4 regions of the Elizabethkingia bruuniana genome follow, and region 1 is predicted to be linked to each of the others. Evidence: riboswitches for the same ligand, from Rfam matches in the RefSeq annotation. Region 1 holds a riboswitch; each other region holds the start of a gene.

Region 1 (4,311 bases):
ACTCTGATATGCGTACAATGTACTTAGTCCATCATTACCTTGCCCTCCATAGCTGGCACGCAATGTCAACTGGTCAAAAAAGTTCAGATTCTTCACAAAATCTTCGCTCGAAAGTTTCCAGGATCCACCAACTGACCAAAATGTTCCCCAACGATTTTTAGGAGAGAATCTTGAAGATCCGTCTGCTCTTACTGATCCGGCCAGGAAATATTTATTCTGATAATCATATTCCACTTTACCTAAGAAACTCAATAATGATCTCTTATCACTATTTCCGCTAAATCCACCTAATAGTGCTGCGGCATCTGGCTCATAATATCCCGGCAGAGAGAACTGACTTCTGTTACCTGAAATAACCTGATACTCATACTGGTAAAATTCTTGTCCTGCCAATACATTAAAATGGTGCTGTCCAAATTTTTTATCGTAGGTTAAAATATTACTGGTTGTATAAGAAAGCGTTCTGTCACTACTTTTGGATACGGACCCACCAGTTTCTTTTCCTTGCCCTAAAAGTAGGTTGGTGTAATAATGTGTATTAAGACTTACTAAATCCACAGACAAGCTTGATTTGAATCTAAGTTCCGGAAGGAAAATAAATTCTAAGAATCCTTTACCAGAGAAATTATCAATTTTTCTTTCATTTTTATCCAGAGGAAGTGTTGCTGCTGCGTTCTCATTCTGTAAAGCACTGGTAGGTCTGTATTTACCAAAATCGTATATTCTGTTTCCATTTTTATCCAAAACATAGCTTCCATTTTCATTCCTTTCATAATAAGGATAGAATGAAGGGATTACCCTGGCAGCATTTATCACATTGTCTGTTCTGGAATCCGATGCAGGTGGTGCCTGCTGAAGCGTATTAACGTAGCTTAAGTTGGCTCCGGCATTCAACCAGCTTTTCACTTGTGAGTTTACTTTTAACCTGGCACTGTATCTTTTAAATCCGGATTCTATAGCCATCCCTTTCTCATCCAAATAACCCAGGGAGAAGAAATAGTTTCCTTTTTCATTACCTCCACTTAAGTCTAAATCCACCTGGCTTCTTGATGCAGTTCTTTGTAACACGTCGCGCCAGTCATCATTCCATAAAGCGGTAGCTCCTGGCAACAATTTACCATCCAGACCAACCGGTTTAGGATAAGCAGGACCGTATGGATTAATCCCTAAACTGGAAATAAGATTGTCTGTTGCCATTTGTGCCGCCTGGCTCTGAGAAATTTTAGGGGATACATAACCGTTCCTTAGAGCTTCCCAGTATAACTGAAAGTACTGATCTGTATTTACCTGCTTATAATCTTTTACAGCACGCCCGGAAAATCCCTGGCTAATATTGAAGTTAATTTTTGACTCTCCTTTTTTTCCGGATTTAGTGGTAATTACAATAATCCCATTTGCACCTCTGGAGCCATACAGCGCACTTGCCGTTGCATCTTTTAGCACACTGATAGATTCTACATCATTAGGATTTATAGCATTTATATTTCCATCATAAGGAATACCGTCCACTACATAAAGCGGAGAACTGGATGCACTTATAGAACCAATCCCTCTAATTCTGATTGCCGCTGTTTCACCTGGTTGCCCTGAAGCACTCACAGCCTGTAATCCAGGAACCTGCCCTTCCAAAGCTTTGGTAATGTTGGTAATTGGTCTGGTTTCAATTTTGCTGCCGGAAACTGTTGCCACAGATCCAGTATAGCTGGATCTCTTTGCCTTTCCATAAGCAACTACTACTACTTCATCAATTTCTTTTTCCCGAAGAGAGTCTTTCTTCCCTTTTGTATTCTGACCATAGATCCCTGAAACCCCCAGGAAGAATACCGCTACCCCTATCGGTATTCTAATATTAGCTTCTATTGCTGATTTTATAAACATATTAATATTTTTTAATTATCTATCAAAAAAATTCCCTTTGCATAATAGACAGCAAAGGGCATTTATAAATACAAAATACCTATTGCTTATCTTTCCTTAAAGGCTGAATGTAACACCTTGCATCGAGCAGGTTGTCAAGATATCATTGGGTCAGTTCCCTCCATCTTTCTTTATAAGCTTGGTTATAATTATGCGACAAAGTTATAAACATAACATCTATCAAACAAGTAGATTTTTAGATTTGTTAAGAATTTTAACTAAATAGAAATTGAAAAATTCATAAAATACTGTTAAATAAAGCAATGAGGAAAATCCAATAAAATTGAAAACTGATAAATATCATGTAAAATAAGTATTTAACAAACGATCGTTAGTAATAGGTGAACACAGCATGTTATTTACAGTTAATTTCAGGTTTTTAGCCTCATTAATACATAATAGGTATTGGATTTTGGTTGTTTTTGTAAAAACATCTAAATTTATCCTATGAAAATATTAATTGTCAACGGCCCGAACCTAAACCTTTTGGGAACAAGGGAGCCTGAAATATATGGAACAACCTCTATGGAGGACTATCTACAAGAGCTGAGACAAGAATTTGTTCAGGATGAGATATTGTATTACCAGTCAAATATTGAAGGGGAGCTTATCAACAAAATACAAGAAGATGATTTCGATGCCCTTGTTGTTAACTTTGGAGCTTTCACCCATTATTCTTATGCTTTGGCTGATTGCCTTAAAAATATTCGAAAGCCTAAAATAGAAGTTCATATCAGCAACATATACAAGCGTGAGGAATTTCGTCAGAAATCGGTAACAGCAACATATACCGATGCTATTCTTTCAGGATTTGGAATGAAGGGATACAGACTGGCTTTATTGCACTTACTCCACTAAAAGACATCTACTTTTACAAATACAAACAAAAAATCCTCAGTTAAAATTAACTGAGGATTCTTAACTTAAGAAAAGTTTATCTTAAATCACTTCTGCTTCTTTTCTTGGAGCTCCTGCTAAGATGCTTTCATCTTTAATATCATCGAATCTTTCGAAGTTTTTATGGAAAGCTGATGCCAAAGATCTTGCTTTCTCAATATAAGCATCGTAAGAATCCCAGCTGTTTTCCGGCAGCAACATAGACTCGTCGGAAACACCTTCACATGATACAGGAATCTGTACCTTAAAGATAGGACTTTCTTTGTAATCTACATCATTTAATTTACCATCTAATGCAGCGGAGATAAGAGCCCTTGTATCTTTAAGGCTCATACGCTTCATTTTACCATTGAAGCCTGTATTTACCAACCAAACTTTTGCATCTGCACTTTTTATTTTTTCAGATAACATTTTCCCATATTCAGTTGGGTGAAGAGGCATAAACGCAGCACCGAAACATACAGAGAATGTAGTTTGTGGTTCTGTTACTCCAACCTCAGTACCTGCAACTTTGGAAGTATATCCTGAAATAAAGTGATATGCTGCCTGCTCCGGAGTAAGTCTAGAGATTGGAGGCAATACACCAAATGCGTCAAATGTCAGGAAGAAAATATTTTTAGGATTCTTTCCGATAGAAGGAACCTGAATATTGTTAATAAAATCAATCGGATAGCTTACACGTGTATTAGGTGTAATGCTGTCGTTTGTATAATCTGCCTCACCATTCTCATCAAAAAATACATTTTCAAGAATAGCACCTGGCTTTATTGCACCATAGATATCTGGTTCTTTCTCTGCAGAAAGGTCAATAGCTTTAGCATAACATCCACCTTCAATATTGAATACAGTATTATCCGGAGTCCATCCGTGTTCATCATCACCGATTAGTTTTCTGTTAGGATCTGCTGAAAGGGTTGTTTTACCAGTACCTGACAGACCAAAGAAAATAGCTGTTTCTCCATCTGCTCCGGCATTAGCTGAACAGTGCATTGGCAATACATTCTGCTGAACAGGTAGTGTAAAGTTAAGTGCAGAGAAAATACCTTTTTTCATTTCACCGGTATAAGCTGAACCACCGATCAGAGCAATCTTTCTCTTGAAATTAAGAATAGAGAAATTATGTTGTCTTGTTCCGTCTCTTTCCGGATCTGCTTTAAAGCTTGGTATACAAAGAATCAACCAGTCGGTTTCACCAAAAGATTCAAGTTCATCTACCGTAGGGCGGATAAACATATTATATACAAACTGATTAGACCAAGGGAATTCGGTAACTGCAGTAATTTTTACCTGGTAGCGCTTATCTGCAACAGCGAACGCTTCTCTTGCATATAAAGGAATCTCGGAAGCATATTCTGCTACTCTGTCATATAATGCATCAAATTTTTCACTGTCAAAAGGAAGGTTTACTTTTCCATCCCACCATACTCTGTCTGCAGTAACTTCATCTTTTACGATGAATCTGTCTTTAGGAGAACGTCCTGTAAATTCTCCTGTGTT
Region 2 (4,311 bases), 130 kb from region 1:
AACTCTGCGCTTATCTTCGTCCGTTACATCTTTTTGAAGCTGATTATAATAATCTTCATTTTCTGTTACCCTGTCTCCGAATATCTGATCAAAATCTGCGAAAGGATTTTCCTGCTCGGTACCTAACCGGAAACGCCAGGATTTCTTTTCCCCAGGAAGTAAAGACGTTTCAATCTTTAAAGCTGCCTTTGTTCCTTTCTTCTCAGGATTAATAGTTGCTGTATTGTTTGTCAGAATATACTGATTGATTCCGTCTTTGGCAAAAGGTTCAGAATCATTCCACTGATAAAGCCTTTCTGTATTACTTTCATTATTACAAAACATGCTTTCACAAGGTATTTCAGTAAATAACTTTTTAATCAGTATTTCCTGATGATCAACTTTAATTCCGTTAAAATCTACCGAAAGCTCAGGTTTGTAATTGTCGTATCCCCAACACCAGGTATTCCGAAACCATAATGTTGGGAAAATACTCAGTGGAGCTTCTTTCGGTCCTTTATTCTCAACAGTGATTTGAATCAGAATATCATGAATATCGGCTTTAGCATATTCTATTGTAATGTCAAAATATTCATTGTTATCAAAAATACCTGTATCTATAATTTCATATTCCCGTTCGGCCTTTCCTCTATTCCTGTTAGTTGTTATAAGATCCTCGTAAGGGAAGGCATTCTGCGGATACTTGTAAAGCATCTTCATATAGCTGTGCGTAGGGCTGCTTTCCAGATAATAGAAAAGTTCTTTTATATCTTCACCATGATTCCCCTGGCTGTTACTTAGTCCAAAGAAACGTTCTTTTATCATTTTATCCCGGTGATTCCAGAAGCCTAAGGCAAAACATAAAGTCTGATCCTGATCACTTATTCCTGCAATGCCTTCTTCTCCCCAGCGGAATGTTAATGCTTCAGCTGAGTCATGTCCCGTATAGTTCCATGCATCACCATTTGCACTATAATCTTCCCGTACTGTTCCCCATTGTCTGTTACTTACATAAGGGCCCCATATTTTCCAGTCAGGATTTTTTAATCGGTTATATTCTTGTGTCATGTTTTTATTTATAGTTCATCATAGTAGTTAGTCTCAAGTCGTTAATTATAAAGTTATTAATACTTTTTCTAACTTCATAATACCTACTCGTACTTAAAGTTATCCTCCGGTTGAAAAGCTTTCAAAAGTGGTCATACCACCGTCTATAAAAATACTGGCACCAGTGATGTAATCCGAGTCATCACTAGCCAGAAAAACTGCCAGTTTCCCAATGTCTTCAGGTTTTCCGATCCTGTTATAGGGTATAAGGTTCATCAGTGAATTGTATGCTTCCGGAGTATTCCACGCATTGGTATTAATAGGAGTCTGAATTGCTCCGGGACATATGCTGTTTACTCTTATTTTATCAGCTCCATATTCCTGAGCCAGAGTTTGCATCAGCATTCTTATAGCACCCTTACTGGCTGCATAATTAGCGTGCCCGGCCCAGGGAATAATTTCGTGAACGCTGCTGATGTGGATTATTTTTCCTCTTGCTACGGATTTTGCAGGGTCTATGTCTCTTCTTAAAAATTCTCTGATGGCTTCACGGGCACAAAGAAACTGCCCGGTAAGATTAATGTCTATAACTTGTTGCCATTGCTGGAGAGTCATATCTGTAAACTTTGCGTCTTTCTGCACCCCGGCATTGTTGATCAGGATGTCCACGGTACCATATTGCGCAATAACATCCTGAAACATTTTTATAACTTCATCTTCTTTACTTACATCACACTGATAAGTTATTCCGGAGCCACCATCATCAGTAATTTCTTTTAAAATTGCCTCGGCAGCAGGCTTAGATGATTGAGATGAGTGATTGATAATAACTGTAGCACCCGATGCTGCAATACATTTGGCGATGCCACTACCGATACCACTGCTGGCACCCGTAATAATAGCAATTTGATTTTGGAGCTTCTGTTCCATATTTTTATAATTTGTGTTTGTTGGTGAGGTCTGAGATACAATTTTACAAACCGTATGCAAAATTTGGATACCAAATACCATAACAAATGTATAAATTTGTTCATCAAAAAGAATTTTAAAAAATCTTAAATAATGAAAATAGAACTGAACAGAATTGATGATAATTATCTGTTTGAATTAACCAATCAGAGAGGGCATAAAATTATTTTAGATAATACGTCTGAAGACGATCCACAGGGAGTTAGCCCAATGGAATCAGTGCTAATGGCATTGGCCGGATGCAGTAGTATAGACATGGTTTCTATTCTGAAGAAACAGAGACAGGAAATTACCTCTTTTTCTGCTGATGTAGAGGGAGAACGTGTACAGGTAGAGGATGCTAAGCCTTTCCGTAACATTCATGTAATATTCAAACTGGAAGGAGAGATTGACGGTAAAAAAGCAAACAGAGCTGCTGAACTTTCTTTTGAGAAATATTGCTCGGTTTCTAAATCGCTTGATCCACAAATTAAAGTTACCTGGGAAGTTTTGGTAAACGGAACTTCAACAAAATAGAAATACATCTCGTACTAAAACAATAATGGGCAATAGGTGATTAATACTTTTAGAATTACTTATTGCCCATTACTTGTTATGGACAATTAACAAGTATTTTTATCTTTTTTTTGCAAAAATCCATATTGTTTGTATCTTTGCAGCCAAGATTAGTTCTTTAACACGATTGAAAATGTTATCAGGAAAGGCCGAGGGAATAGACCCTATGACGCCTTAGCAACCCTTCGCTTGCCGAAGAAGGTGCTACATTCTACCACTATGGGATAGATAACGTTACTGAATTTCTTTCAGCCTTTTCTGGGCATTTTCAATTTTATAGGATCAAAAAATATAAAATTGAAAGATTATCTTAAAACCATTAATATTAAAAACTTTACTACCCAATCAGGGAAAGTATATGATATTCCATTAACCTATGAGGTTTTCGGACAAGATTTGTATACGGCTCCTGTAGTGTTAGTCAATCATGCCTTAACCGGAAATTCTGCAGTAACCGGAGAATTGGGTTGGTGGAAAGAAGCTATTGGTGAAGGGAAACCCGTAGATACCAACACTTATACAATTCTGGCATTTAATATTCCCGGTAACGGATATGATGGTTTTCTAATAGACAATCCTAAAGATTTTGTAACTAAAGATATTGCACGATTATTCCTGCAAGGATTAGAAGTGCTGAATATTAACGAACTCTATGCTATTATTGGCGGATCATTAGGAGGAGGAATAGGTTGGGAAATGTTGGGGTTGAATAATACTCTGGCTCAGAATTTCATTCCGGTAGCGACAGACTGGAAAACCTCAGATTGGTTATATGCACAATGTCTGGTTCAGGATTTTTTACTTACACAATCCGATAAGCCTTTACAAAAAGCACGTATTCACGCGATGCTTTGCTACAGAACGCCGCAATCTTTAAACGAAAGATTTGGTAATAAAATCCATGAAGATAAGGAACTTAGAAAGTCTGAAGACTGGCTTAACTTTCATGGAGAGAGGCTTAATGAAAGATTTACATTGTCCGCTTATAGTATGATGAATCAACTTCTTTCGACTATTGAAACCGTTGAGGTAAACAGTGCGTCTTTCGAACAATTAGCGGCCATAAAAGCAAATATATTTATCGTTTCAGTAGACAGTGATCTATTCTTTCCGGCATCGGAAGATCACCAGACATATACTGAGCTGATTAAAATAAAAAATAACATAAAGCATTTCATCATAAACTCTGTTCATGGGCACGATGCTTTCTTGATGGAATACGAACAATTGAATAACATCTTACACAATATATTTAAAAAGTAACATGAAGGTTTTAAAATTTGGAGGAAAATCTCTGGCAAACGGATTAGGTCTGGAAAAGACATTAGAAATTATCAAGCATAAAAAAGCGAATGAAGAAGATATTTGTGTAGTAGTTTCTGCAAGAGGAAATGCGACAGATGAGCTGATTGCGTTATTGGAAAATGCCAGAAACGGACAGTGGGAAGAAGAAGACTGGATTAACTTTAAGGAAAATCAGTTAAAAGCAATTCCGCAACAACAGGATATTCTGGATACTGATTTCCATAATCTGAAAAACTTCTTTGCAGGTGTTAAGTTGTTAAAGGATTATTCTTTGAAAACCAAAGATGAGGTACTAAGCTTTGGTGAAGTTATTTCGGCTAAAACATTGGTGCAGGTTCTTATCAATGAAGGACTTTCTGCCAAGTTTGTAGATGCCCGGAGTTTCTTGATTACTGATGATCGTTTTGGTAATGCTATTCCTAAAGACGAAATCTCTGAAAAAAATGCACAAGCTGC
Region 3 (4,311 bases), 770 kb from region 1:
TCCAGAAAAGCTATTCTTCCTCCGAACTCAAAACTGAATATATAAGTCAGAATTACATATCCAATCACCTCATTTCCTTCGTTGTACATAACAAAAGCACTTCCCAAATCCGGATTTTGTACAAACTGGTGGAAGTTAGATCTGGTAAGATCTTCGTTGAAAGGGTATTGATCGATTGCATAAAACTCACGCATCATCGTTACCATATCTTCTATTTGTCCTTCATCCAGTTTTCTGAAAAATTGATGTTCCATAAATAATCTGTTTGTAACAAAGATAAGCAAAGCTTTCTCAAGAATCAATTTCCAGATCGTAGTTATCCAATAAGCCGACAAGGTTGTGTGCTGAAAACTTTGCCTTTTTAACTTTATTTTTTGACAAATCAACAGAAAAGTATTTTGCTGTTCGGAAATCTGTCCGCTCTAATATACTTCCTGAAAATACAGACCCAGACAGATCACTATTATCAAAAACAACATAGGAAAGATTGGTCTCAGTAAAATCAGTCTCTATAATTCTGCAGTTTTTGAACAGCGTTTTGGCAATATTTTGCTGATAAAAGGAAGAATGTAAAATCTGACAATCCTCAAAACGAAAAGATAAACCAAAAGGATTACAGTTTTCGAAATGCAGTCCCATAAGTTTGCAGTCATTAAACTTTACATCCTTGAAGCTAGTCCTTCCAAATTTTGTAAGGCTAAAATTACAATTCACAAACTGACACTCTGCAAGCGAAACCGAAAATAAATCTGTTTCGGAAAAATCACAGTTACTAAAGGTGCAAAATTCATAATCACCTTTTGGCAAAGGAGTTTCTTTAAAGTTGATCTTTTCGAAAGTTTTATCTAATTCGTAAACAGACATTGGCCAGAAATTTTAAGAAGTCACAAGTTAGCAAATTACCAAAGAAAAGTGCAACCTATACAGGCTGCACTTCCAGATCAAAACATCTCATTTTTTTTGGTTCAACAAAATAAAAAAGGTTTGCCGACGTGCAAACCTTAATTTTTTTCAAAATTTATATTCTCAAATACAATTATGTCGATGAATAATTTCACTTTCTTATTTTCAACATCTTAAAGTTAAGAAAAAAAATATTCCGTTGGTATGAATCAATGTTAATTTTTTGCAATATTTAAATTATCCGTGCCTGCTTTGTCTTCCTTGATATTTCCGACATAAATATAAATAAACACTGCTATGAGGAGTAAGAAAAGATAGAAACTGTTCTTCAGTAATTCCGGATAGCTGATTGTATTCTTGCTATAACCTGTAAGAATAAGTATCTGTGCACCATAAGGAATAATTCCCTGTACAAAACATGAAAATGTATCTAAAATAGAGGCTGTTACTCTTGGTCTGATTTTATATTCTTCAGTAATCTTTTTGGACACTTTACCGGTAATAACAATAGAAATGGTGTTATTTGCTGTTGCAGCATCTGTAACACCTACAAAGGTTCCTATTCCTAACAATGCAGATTTTGGCCCGTTTATTTTGCTTCGTATCAGTCTTAAAAGATTATCTATTCCTCCGGCTTTTTCAACCATAGCTGCCAGTCCTCCTGTAAGTAAGGAAAGTAGGAATATCTCAGTCATACTGGTAAAACCTTCATATATCTTCTTACCAAAATCCAGAAAACTAAAATCATGGTAAATGAAACCAAAAATACCGCTCAGTACAATACCTATAATCAGTACCAAAAATACATCCAGTCCGAAAAATGCCAGTACAATGACAGCGAGGTAAGGAATAACAAGTACAGCAGAGGACAAACTTACAGGAGTAGTATTATGTGCAACTTCGTTAGTTCCTGCTCCTACGTAAATATAAATAAAGAATGCTATAATAGCTGCTGGAAGAGCAAAGCCTATATTATTCCGGAATTTGTCCCGCATATCACAACCTAAAATCTGAGTGGCAGCAATAGTAGTATCCGAAATAATAGATAAATTGTCCCCAAACATGGCTCCTCCTAATAATGCTGCTCCTACAACATTGATATCACAGCCACCTGCATTGGAAAGTCCGACAGCAATTGGACCCAATGCTACAATTGTCCCGACTGATGTTCCGGAAGCTATTGACAAAAATGAAGCAACAAAGAAAATACCTGCCGGATAATATTGTGGTGAAAGGTTATTGATTCCAATATTTACAATAGCATCTACACTTCCTATTGATTTGGATACAGTAGCGAAAGCTCCTGCCAGTATATAAATAATACACATGGTAAGAATATTCCGATCTCCACAGCCCTCCAGAAAGGTGGATGTTTTTTCTTTAATTGTTCCTTTAATTATAATGAAGGCTGATATTATTCCTACAACAATAGCTATAGGCGATGGCAATGCATAAAAATCATTGTAATAAATTCCGGCTCCCAGAAACACCAGAATAAAGATAAGAAACGGGATTAGTGATCGTAAAGATGTGCTCTTTTGTGTCGTCATTCAATCTAATTTTTTAATTATTTTGATCAGCACACTTTCAGAAAATAGGGATGATTTCAACATTTTTTCCGGAAACGGCTTATCGATTTTAGCACCTTGCTTATTGTTGCAGGTTGCTACCCAAATTTTGGGGTTCTTGATAATTTTAGAGTGCAAATATAAATTTTTAATTTAAAAAGTGAAAAATAATTTGAGAATGTCATAAGAAAAACGATGCCCTCACTTACCAAAATGATTGTCCATAGCCTTGTAGAATGTAGACTAAAAAACATAACTTTGATAAAAAATAACGATGAAATATAACAGATGTGGCAGAAGTGGTGTATTACTGCCCGCAATATCATTGGGATTATGGCATAACTTCGGATCTGTAGATGTCTTCTCTACAGCTGAGGCTATTATCAAGACGGCTTTTGATAAAGGAATCACTCATTTTGACCTGGCAAACAATTATGGTCCCGTACCCGGATCTGCCGAAGAAAACTTCGGGAAAATCGTTAGCAGAAATTTTAATGGCTTTCTCAGAGATCAGCTGTTCATTTCTACTAAAGCTGGTTATACTATGTGGGATGGTCCTTATGGTGACTGGGGCTCCAGAAAATATCTTATATCCAGTCTGGATCAGAGCCTGAAACGTATGAATCTGGATTACGTAGATGTATTCTATTCTCACCGTCCGGATCCTGAAACGCCAATAGAAGAAACTATGCAGGCATTGGATTTTGCAGTTCGCAGCGGAAGAGCTTTATATGCCGGAATTTCTAATTATAGCGCTGAACAAACGCAGCAAGCAGCTAATATATTAAGAGAATTAGGTACACCATGTCTTATACATCAGCCTAAATACTCTATGTTTGTGCGGTGGACAGAGGAAGGTCTACTCGATGTATTGGAAGATAATGGTATTGGGTGTATTGCTTTTTCTCCTCTGGCTCAGGGATTATTAACAGATCGTTATTTAAAAGGTATTCCGGAAAACTCTCGTGCAGCAAAAAGTCATGGCTTTCTGCAGAAGAATGATATTACCGAAGAAAGATTACAACAAATTACAGCTCTGAATAATCTGGCACAGGAAAGAGAACAGACACTGGCACAAATGGCTATTGCATGGCTATTGAAAGATAACAGAGTAACATCTGTACTTGTTGGAGCTAGTTCGGTTGAGCAACTACAGCAAAATCTGGAAAGCATTAACAATCTGGATTTTTCCCAAAATGAATTACAACAAATTGAAGAAATACTGAAAACAAAATAGCCTGAGGTTTTCCTCAGGCTATTTTTATTTTTAAGTGGTAAGGTTAAATTAGAACCACTCTTTTTTACCTTGAACGTAAGTTCTGTCGAACTCCTCATCAGATTTAGTCAAATAGATAATACCTTCTACAAGACCAATCACACTTGCAATACCACATGTAACAAATGTAGCTATAAGTTGAATAATTCCTGCTTTAGTATATCCTAAATAGAATTTATGTATTCCCAAGCTTCCAATTAAAATACCTAAAACGCCTGCTGCAACTTTCTTTTCAGACTTATAAGGTACTTGTTGATTGTAGTTTTGTTGTGTTGTCTCTTCCATAATTTTAATACTTGTGTTTATTATTTAATAATTAATTATTTGCTGTTTTATTTACCAAATCCAGGCATTCCGCCACCCATTCCCGGCATACCTTTGCCCATCATAGCCATTAACTGTTTTCCTTGAGGTCCCTGCATCATCTTCATCATTTTACCCATTTGTTCGAACTGCTTCATTAAAGCGTTCACATCCTCAAGTTTGCGTCCTGCTCCTTTAGCAATACGCTGTTTTCTGGACATATTAATAGTGCTTGGTCTTCTTCTTTCTTCCGGAGTCATA
Region 4 (4,311 bases), 1.7 Mb from region 1:
CAATTCTGTTCTTTACTTTAATCCAATAGCCATCAGCTGTAATATTCAGGTTTAAGGCCGGGATTTTATAGGTAAATCCTGCACTTACAGATTGAGAGGTTTCCTGCTTTAGTTTCGGTATGCCAAAACCTCTTGCAATTTGAGAGTCATTACTAAATGTTCCTACTTCCTGAATTTCTCCTATTGGATTTCCAGGTATTGTAACATATAAGCTGGATGTTGTATTATAATAAATCTGGTGAATAGATGGCGCTCTGAATCCTGTAGATCCAGCAAATCTAAAGTTAAGATCCTTCGTCAACTTTATACGTGAAGCTAGCTTGAAATTTACCGTATTCCCAAAATCTGAATAATTTTCATAACGTACAGCTCCGTCTACCAATAACCAGTTGGTAAAGTTAACTTCTGCATCTGCATAGGCAGCATAAGAATTACGATTTTTACTTACTGCATTCACACTTCTGTATCCGCTAAATACCTGTGATCCTCCAGGCAATGCATTACCAAAAAAGTCTGTTGGTCTTAGTTGATTTACATAGTCTGTAACCGGATTTCCATTAATATCATAGGTTAGATAAGAAGCCGGCTCCCCTTCATTTATTTTAAAATTCTCATGTCTTTGCTCACCACCAAAAGCAAAGTTTAATCCCTCAAAAACATCAAACTTCTTACTAAAGTCCAGGTTTATTGTATTTTGTAAAAATCTAAGTCCCCCTGCTTTAAATTTACTCGGAGAATTAAATCTTAAACTGGTATTTCCTGTATTACTAATTGTATAATCAAAAGAGTTTTGCCCAAAAGTATTACTAAAATCTACATTCCAGCCATCCCATGTTCCCTTTACACCTGCAGAAAGCGATACATCCTGTATATCTGTATTAATCTTAGGTAAATAACCATCTAAATAAAGCCCTGTAAATGTTCTGGACTGATTTGGCTTTCTAAAGAAACCTCCCGAAGTTCCGTATCTGTATCCATAGCCACCGAATGTATATACTTTCCAGGTATCACTTAACGGGATTTCAGCATTTACAAAAATCTGATTGTTGTTCAGCTTGGACTGCCCAACCCACATATTAAAGTCACGTCTGTCTTGTCCTCTGTAGGCTAATTCCTGATCTGTATAATTATTTCCTAAAAGCCCCTGAAGTGTCGAAATATTACCAGCATTCTGAATTTGTTGCTGGTAGGCATTATCAAAATAATTTACTTTTTGTGCATACTGTTTTATAACTCCAATCAATTGTTGCTGTTGCTGGCTGTTAAGCTGATCCATACGTGTAAAATATGATGAAAGGTTTACACCTCCTTCAGCAGCTCTCTTTTCAATAGCATTATAGGCATTGTATATATTTCCGCTTTCAGCACCTGCTCTGAAAGTTGGATTACGATACTGGGAAGAAAAAGTCACATTAACAAATCCTCCTTTTTTACCCACTTTAGCACCATAGTTTAAATCCACCTGAATCTGATCACCATCCCAGTTGCCTGTATGATTCTTGGCTGCATCTGTTAAGTAACCGCCATAACTAATCTGTCCTGTAAGTTTCCCTGTATCTCTTTTTAACTGTAAATTCATAACCCCGGCAATAGCATCGGATCCGTATTGTGCAGAAGCACCATCACGCAATACCTCGATTCTGCTTAAAGCAAAAGAAGGGATAGCATTAAGGTCTGTTCCTACAGTACCTCTTCCGGGAGAACCATTTACATTGATTAAAGCTGAAGTATGTCGTCTTTTACCATTAACCAACACCAAAACCTGGTCTGGTCCCAGGCCTCTTAATTGTGCCGGATCCAAATGGTCAGTACCATCTGCATTGGTTTGTACTGTAGATGTAAAAGATGGTGCTACAGCATTAAGAATTTGGTTAATATTGGTTTGTGGTAATACTAAAGATGTTTCTTTAAGATTGAAAACATCCACCGGAACCGGGCTATCTGCTTTGGAGCGCCCTCCGGAACGTGAACCTACAATAACAACCTCATCAATATTTTTATCTTTAAGGCTGTCCTTTTTTGTTTCCTGCCCATATACCTGTCCAAAACCGACAAAAAACAGAACAGAAGCTGTAAGTACAACTCTGGATTTTTTTTCAGTCAAAATGTTTTTCTTTATCATATTCTAATATTTTTCGATTAAAAAACCTCATTAGTAAAGCTAATGAGGCATTGCATTATATCTTTACTTATTTTCCCTTTCGGCTGAATGTAACACCTTACCTTTCGGCAGGTTGTCAAGACTTCATAGGTTCAGTTCCCTCCGTCTTTCTTAATAAGCTATTAATTCTGTGAAATAATTTCGGTACAAAGATATAAAAAATCTAAAATACTACAAATCTGATAGGAGTTATTTTATTCTTTTATTTTTGACTTAAACTTTGACTGAAATCTATCCCATTCATCTCTTGTCTTTATCGTTTTATAAGCTTCTGTAGAAATAAGGCTCAGATAGGGTTCCATTTCTTTCGGGGTAAAGAACCCCATAAGATTTGTAATCTGCATATAATCTTCGTCCATAAAAACCGTAGATGGGTAAGAGTATATATTCATGAATCTTGCAAACTCATGCTGCACTCCTCTGCCCGGTGTTTTTTTAAAATTAGGATTGTCAAAATCTCTTCCGTTAAAAAACAATTTTTCTTTCCCTTCAGCATTAAATTTTACCGGATAAAAGTTATCATTGATAAATTTAGAAATAATTGGGTTTGTATAAGTCTGATTGTCCATCATTTTACAAGGCCCGCACCAGTCTGCATAAAAGTCAATTAAAATCTTCTTAGGCTTTTTCTTCATAGCATCCATAGCATCAGTCATCGTCATCCATTTAACCTGACTATATCCAAAGCTTATAAAAAGTATACTGAAAAATAAAATTATTCTCTTCATCTTATTCAAATTTAGGCATTGTTGTGAATATATTAACGCACTTCCTGCATTAATTTTTTCACCAATGGCGATATCAAAATCAGTACCACACCTGCAATTAATGCATAGACTCCCAACATTTTATATCCTTCTGTATAAGTCATTAATGATTCTGCCGGTCCTGCATTTTCTTTAGCCTGAGCCATTCCTGCACCAATAAGTCCCGCAACATACTGACCATATGCAGAAGCCAGGAACCACATCCCCATCATAATCCCTTGCAGCCTTGCCGGGGATAATTTTGTCATAATCGATAATCCTATTGGTGACAAACAAAGCTCACCAAATGTAATAACCAATAATGCCAGAGTAAATATATTAAGAGAAGAAACTCCATTAACAGAAAAGAATCTTGTCGCAAATAATACATAATACCCTAATCCTAAAAATATAAAACCTAGTCCAAATTTGATAATCGTATTGGGTTCAACTCTTTTTTTACCTAACCACAGCCATAATAACCCGAATAAAGGTGCCAATAAAATAATAAAGAAAGCTCCTCCCGAATTATTTACTCCGTTGGGATCTGCTGTAATACCCAGCAAAGAATCATTCAGGTTTTTAGCTGCGAAAATACTCATAGAGCCTCCGCTCTGCTCATAAATTCCCCAGAAAATAATGGAGAAGATAATAAATACTAAAGCTGCAATTAATTTCTTTCTTTCAGCAACCGTAACTTTGGTCATCTCATAAAACAAGTAGATTAAAGTTAGTGGCCCGATTGTGTACATAAAATAATCGGTATACTCGGTTTTGGAAACCATAATCTGAATAAGAGGAATGAATAATAATGTTCCTCCATATACAGCATATTCTGCCCATTTAGGCAACGGTTTTGTTTTTACAATAGCATCAGGATGCCCTGGTTGTAATCCAATTGGTCCTAAGCGACGCTTTGTAAAATTAAAATTGATAAGACTGGCTAACATTCCTATAGCTGCCAAACCAAAAGCTACATTCCAACGGTGCGGTTCCTCGATTACGGAAGAAAGCATATAACCTTTCCCTATAGCTACACAAACATAACCTCCCAGAAAAGCGCCCAGATTAATTCCGGCATAAAATAAAGAGAAACCAGCATCTGTACGGTGGTCTCCATCTTTATAAAGCTCTCCTACCATTGTAGAAATATTTGGTTTGAAAAAACCAGTTCCGATAATGATGAAGGCTAATCCGAAAAAGAAAAATTTGTGGGGATCTATTGCCAGAAGTATACTTCCAACAATCATTAAAGAACCTCCCCAGAATAAAGATTTACGGAAACCTAATATTTTGTCCGCAAAAAGTCCGCCTACAAATGTAAACGCATATACAAATGCCTGCGTGGCACCATATTGTAAATTTGCCTGCACTTCTGCAAAATTTAGCTGGTGTATCATAAAA

The links. A riboswitch is a leader RNA that binds a small molecule or an ion and turns the genes downstream of it on or off. The one in region 1 is predicted to bind S-adenosylmethionine.
Region 2: it holds a riboswitch for S-adenosylmethionine, as region 1 does, so the genes downstream of both, AYC65_RS19720 (alpha/beta fold hydrolase) here and AYC65_RS19130 (SusC/RagA family TonB-linked outer membrane protein) in region 1, are expected to answer to the same signal.
Region 3: it holds a riboswitch for S-adenosylmethionine, as region 1 does, so the genes downstream of both, AYC65_RS02055 (Na+/H+ antiporter NhaC family protein) here and AYC65_RS19130 (SusC/RagA family TonB-linked outer membrane protein) in region 1, are expected to answer to the same signal.
Region 4: it holds a riboswitch for S-adenosylmethionine, as region 1 does, so the genes downstream of both, AYC65_RS11210 (TonB-dependent receptor plug domain-containing protein) here and AYC65_RS19130 (SusC/RagA family TonB-linked outer membrane protein) in region 1, are expected to answer to the same signal.

The regions. Positions count from the first base shown of each region.
Region 1 is NZ_CP014337.1:4,097,119-4,101,429, reverse strand. Features, by position in the region: gene AYC65_RS19130 (SusC/RagA family TonB-linked outer membrane protein) at 1-1,878, opposite strand, end outside; SAM riboswitch class I at 1,962-2,057, opposite strand; gene AYC65_RS19125 (type II 3-dehydroquinate dehydratase) at 2,365-2,775, shown strand; gene pckA (phosphoenolpyruvate carboxykinase (ATP)) at 2,857-4,311, opposite strand, start outside.
Region 2 is NZ_CP014337.1:4,224,350-4,228,660, forward strand. Features, by position in the region: gene AYC65_RS19705 (MGH1-like glycoside hydrolase domain-containing protein) at 1-1,047, opposite strand, end outside; gene AYC65_RS19710 (glucose 1-dehydrogenase) at 1,147-1,956, opposite strand; gene AYC65_RS19715 (OsmC family protein) at 2,089-2,511, shown strand; SAM riboswitch class I at 2,684-2,785, shown strand; gene AYC65_RS19720 (alpha/beta fold hydrolase) at 2,848-3,813, shown strand; gene thrA (bifunctional aspartate kinase/homoserine dehydrogenase I) at 3,815-4,311, shown strand, end outside.
Region 3 is NZ_CP014337.1:436,225-440,535, reverse strand. Features, by position in the region: gene AYC65_RS02065 (GNAT family N-acetyltransferase) at 1-254, opposite strand, end outside; gene AYC65_RS02060 (pentapeptide repeat-containing protein) at 292-864, opposite strand; gene AYC65_RS02055 (Na+/H+ antiporter NhaC family protein) at 1,119-2,453, opposite strand; SAM-I-IV-variant riboswitch at 2,506-2,601, opposite strand; gene mgrA (L-glyceraldehyde 3-phosphate reductase) at 2,746-3,708, shown strand; gene AYC65_RS02045 (TM2 domain-containing protein) at 3,757-4,032, opposite strand; gene ffh (signal recognition particle protein) at 4,080-4,311, opposite strand, start outside.
Region 4 is NZ_CP014337.1:2,404,301-2,408,611, forward strand. Features, by position in the region: gene AYC65_RS11210 (TonB-dependent receptor plug domain-containing protein) at 1-2,122, opposite strand, end outside; SAM riboswitch class I at 2,187-2,282, opposite strand; gene AYC65_RS11215 (thioredoxin family protein) at 2,356-2,889, opposite strand; gene AYC65_RS11220 (peptide MFS transporter) at 2,922-4,311, opposite strand, start outside.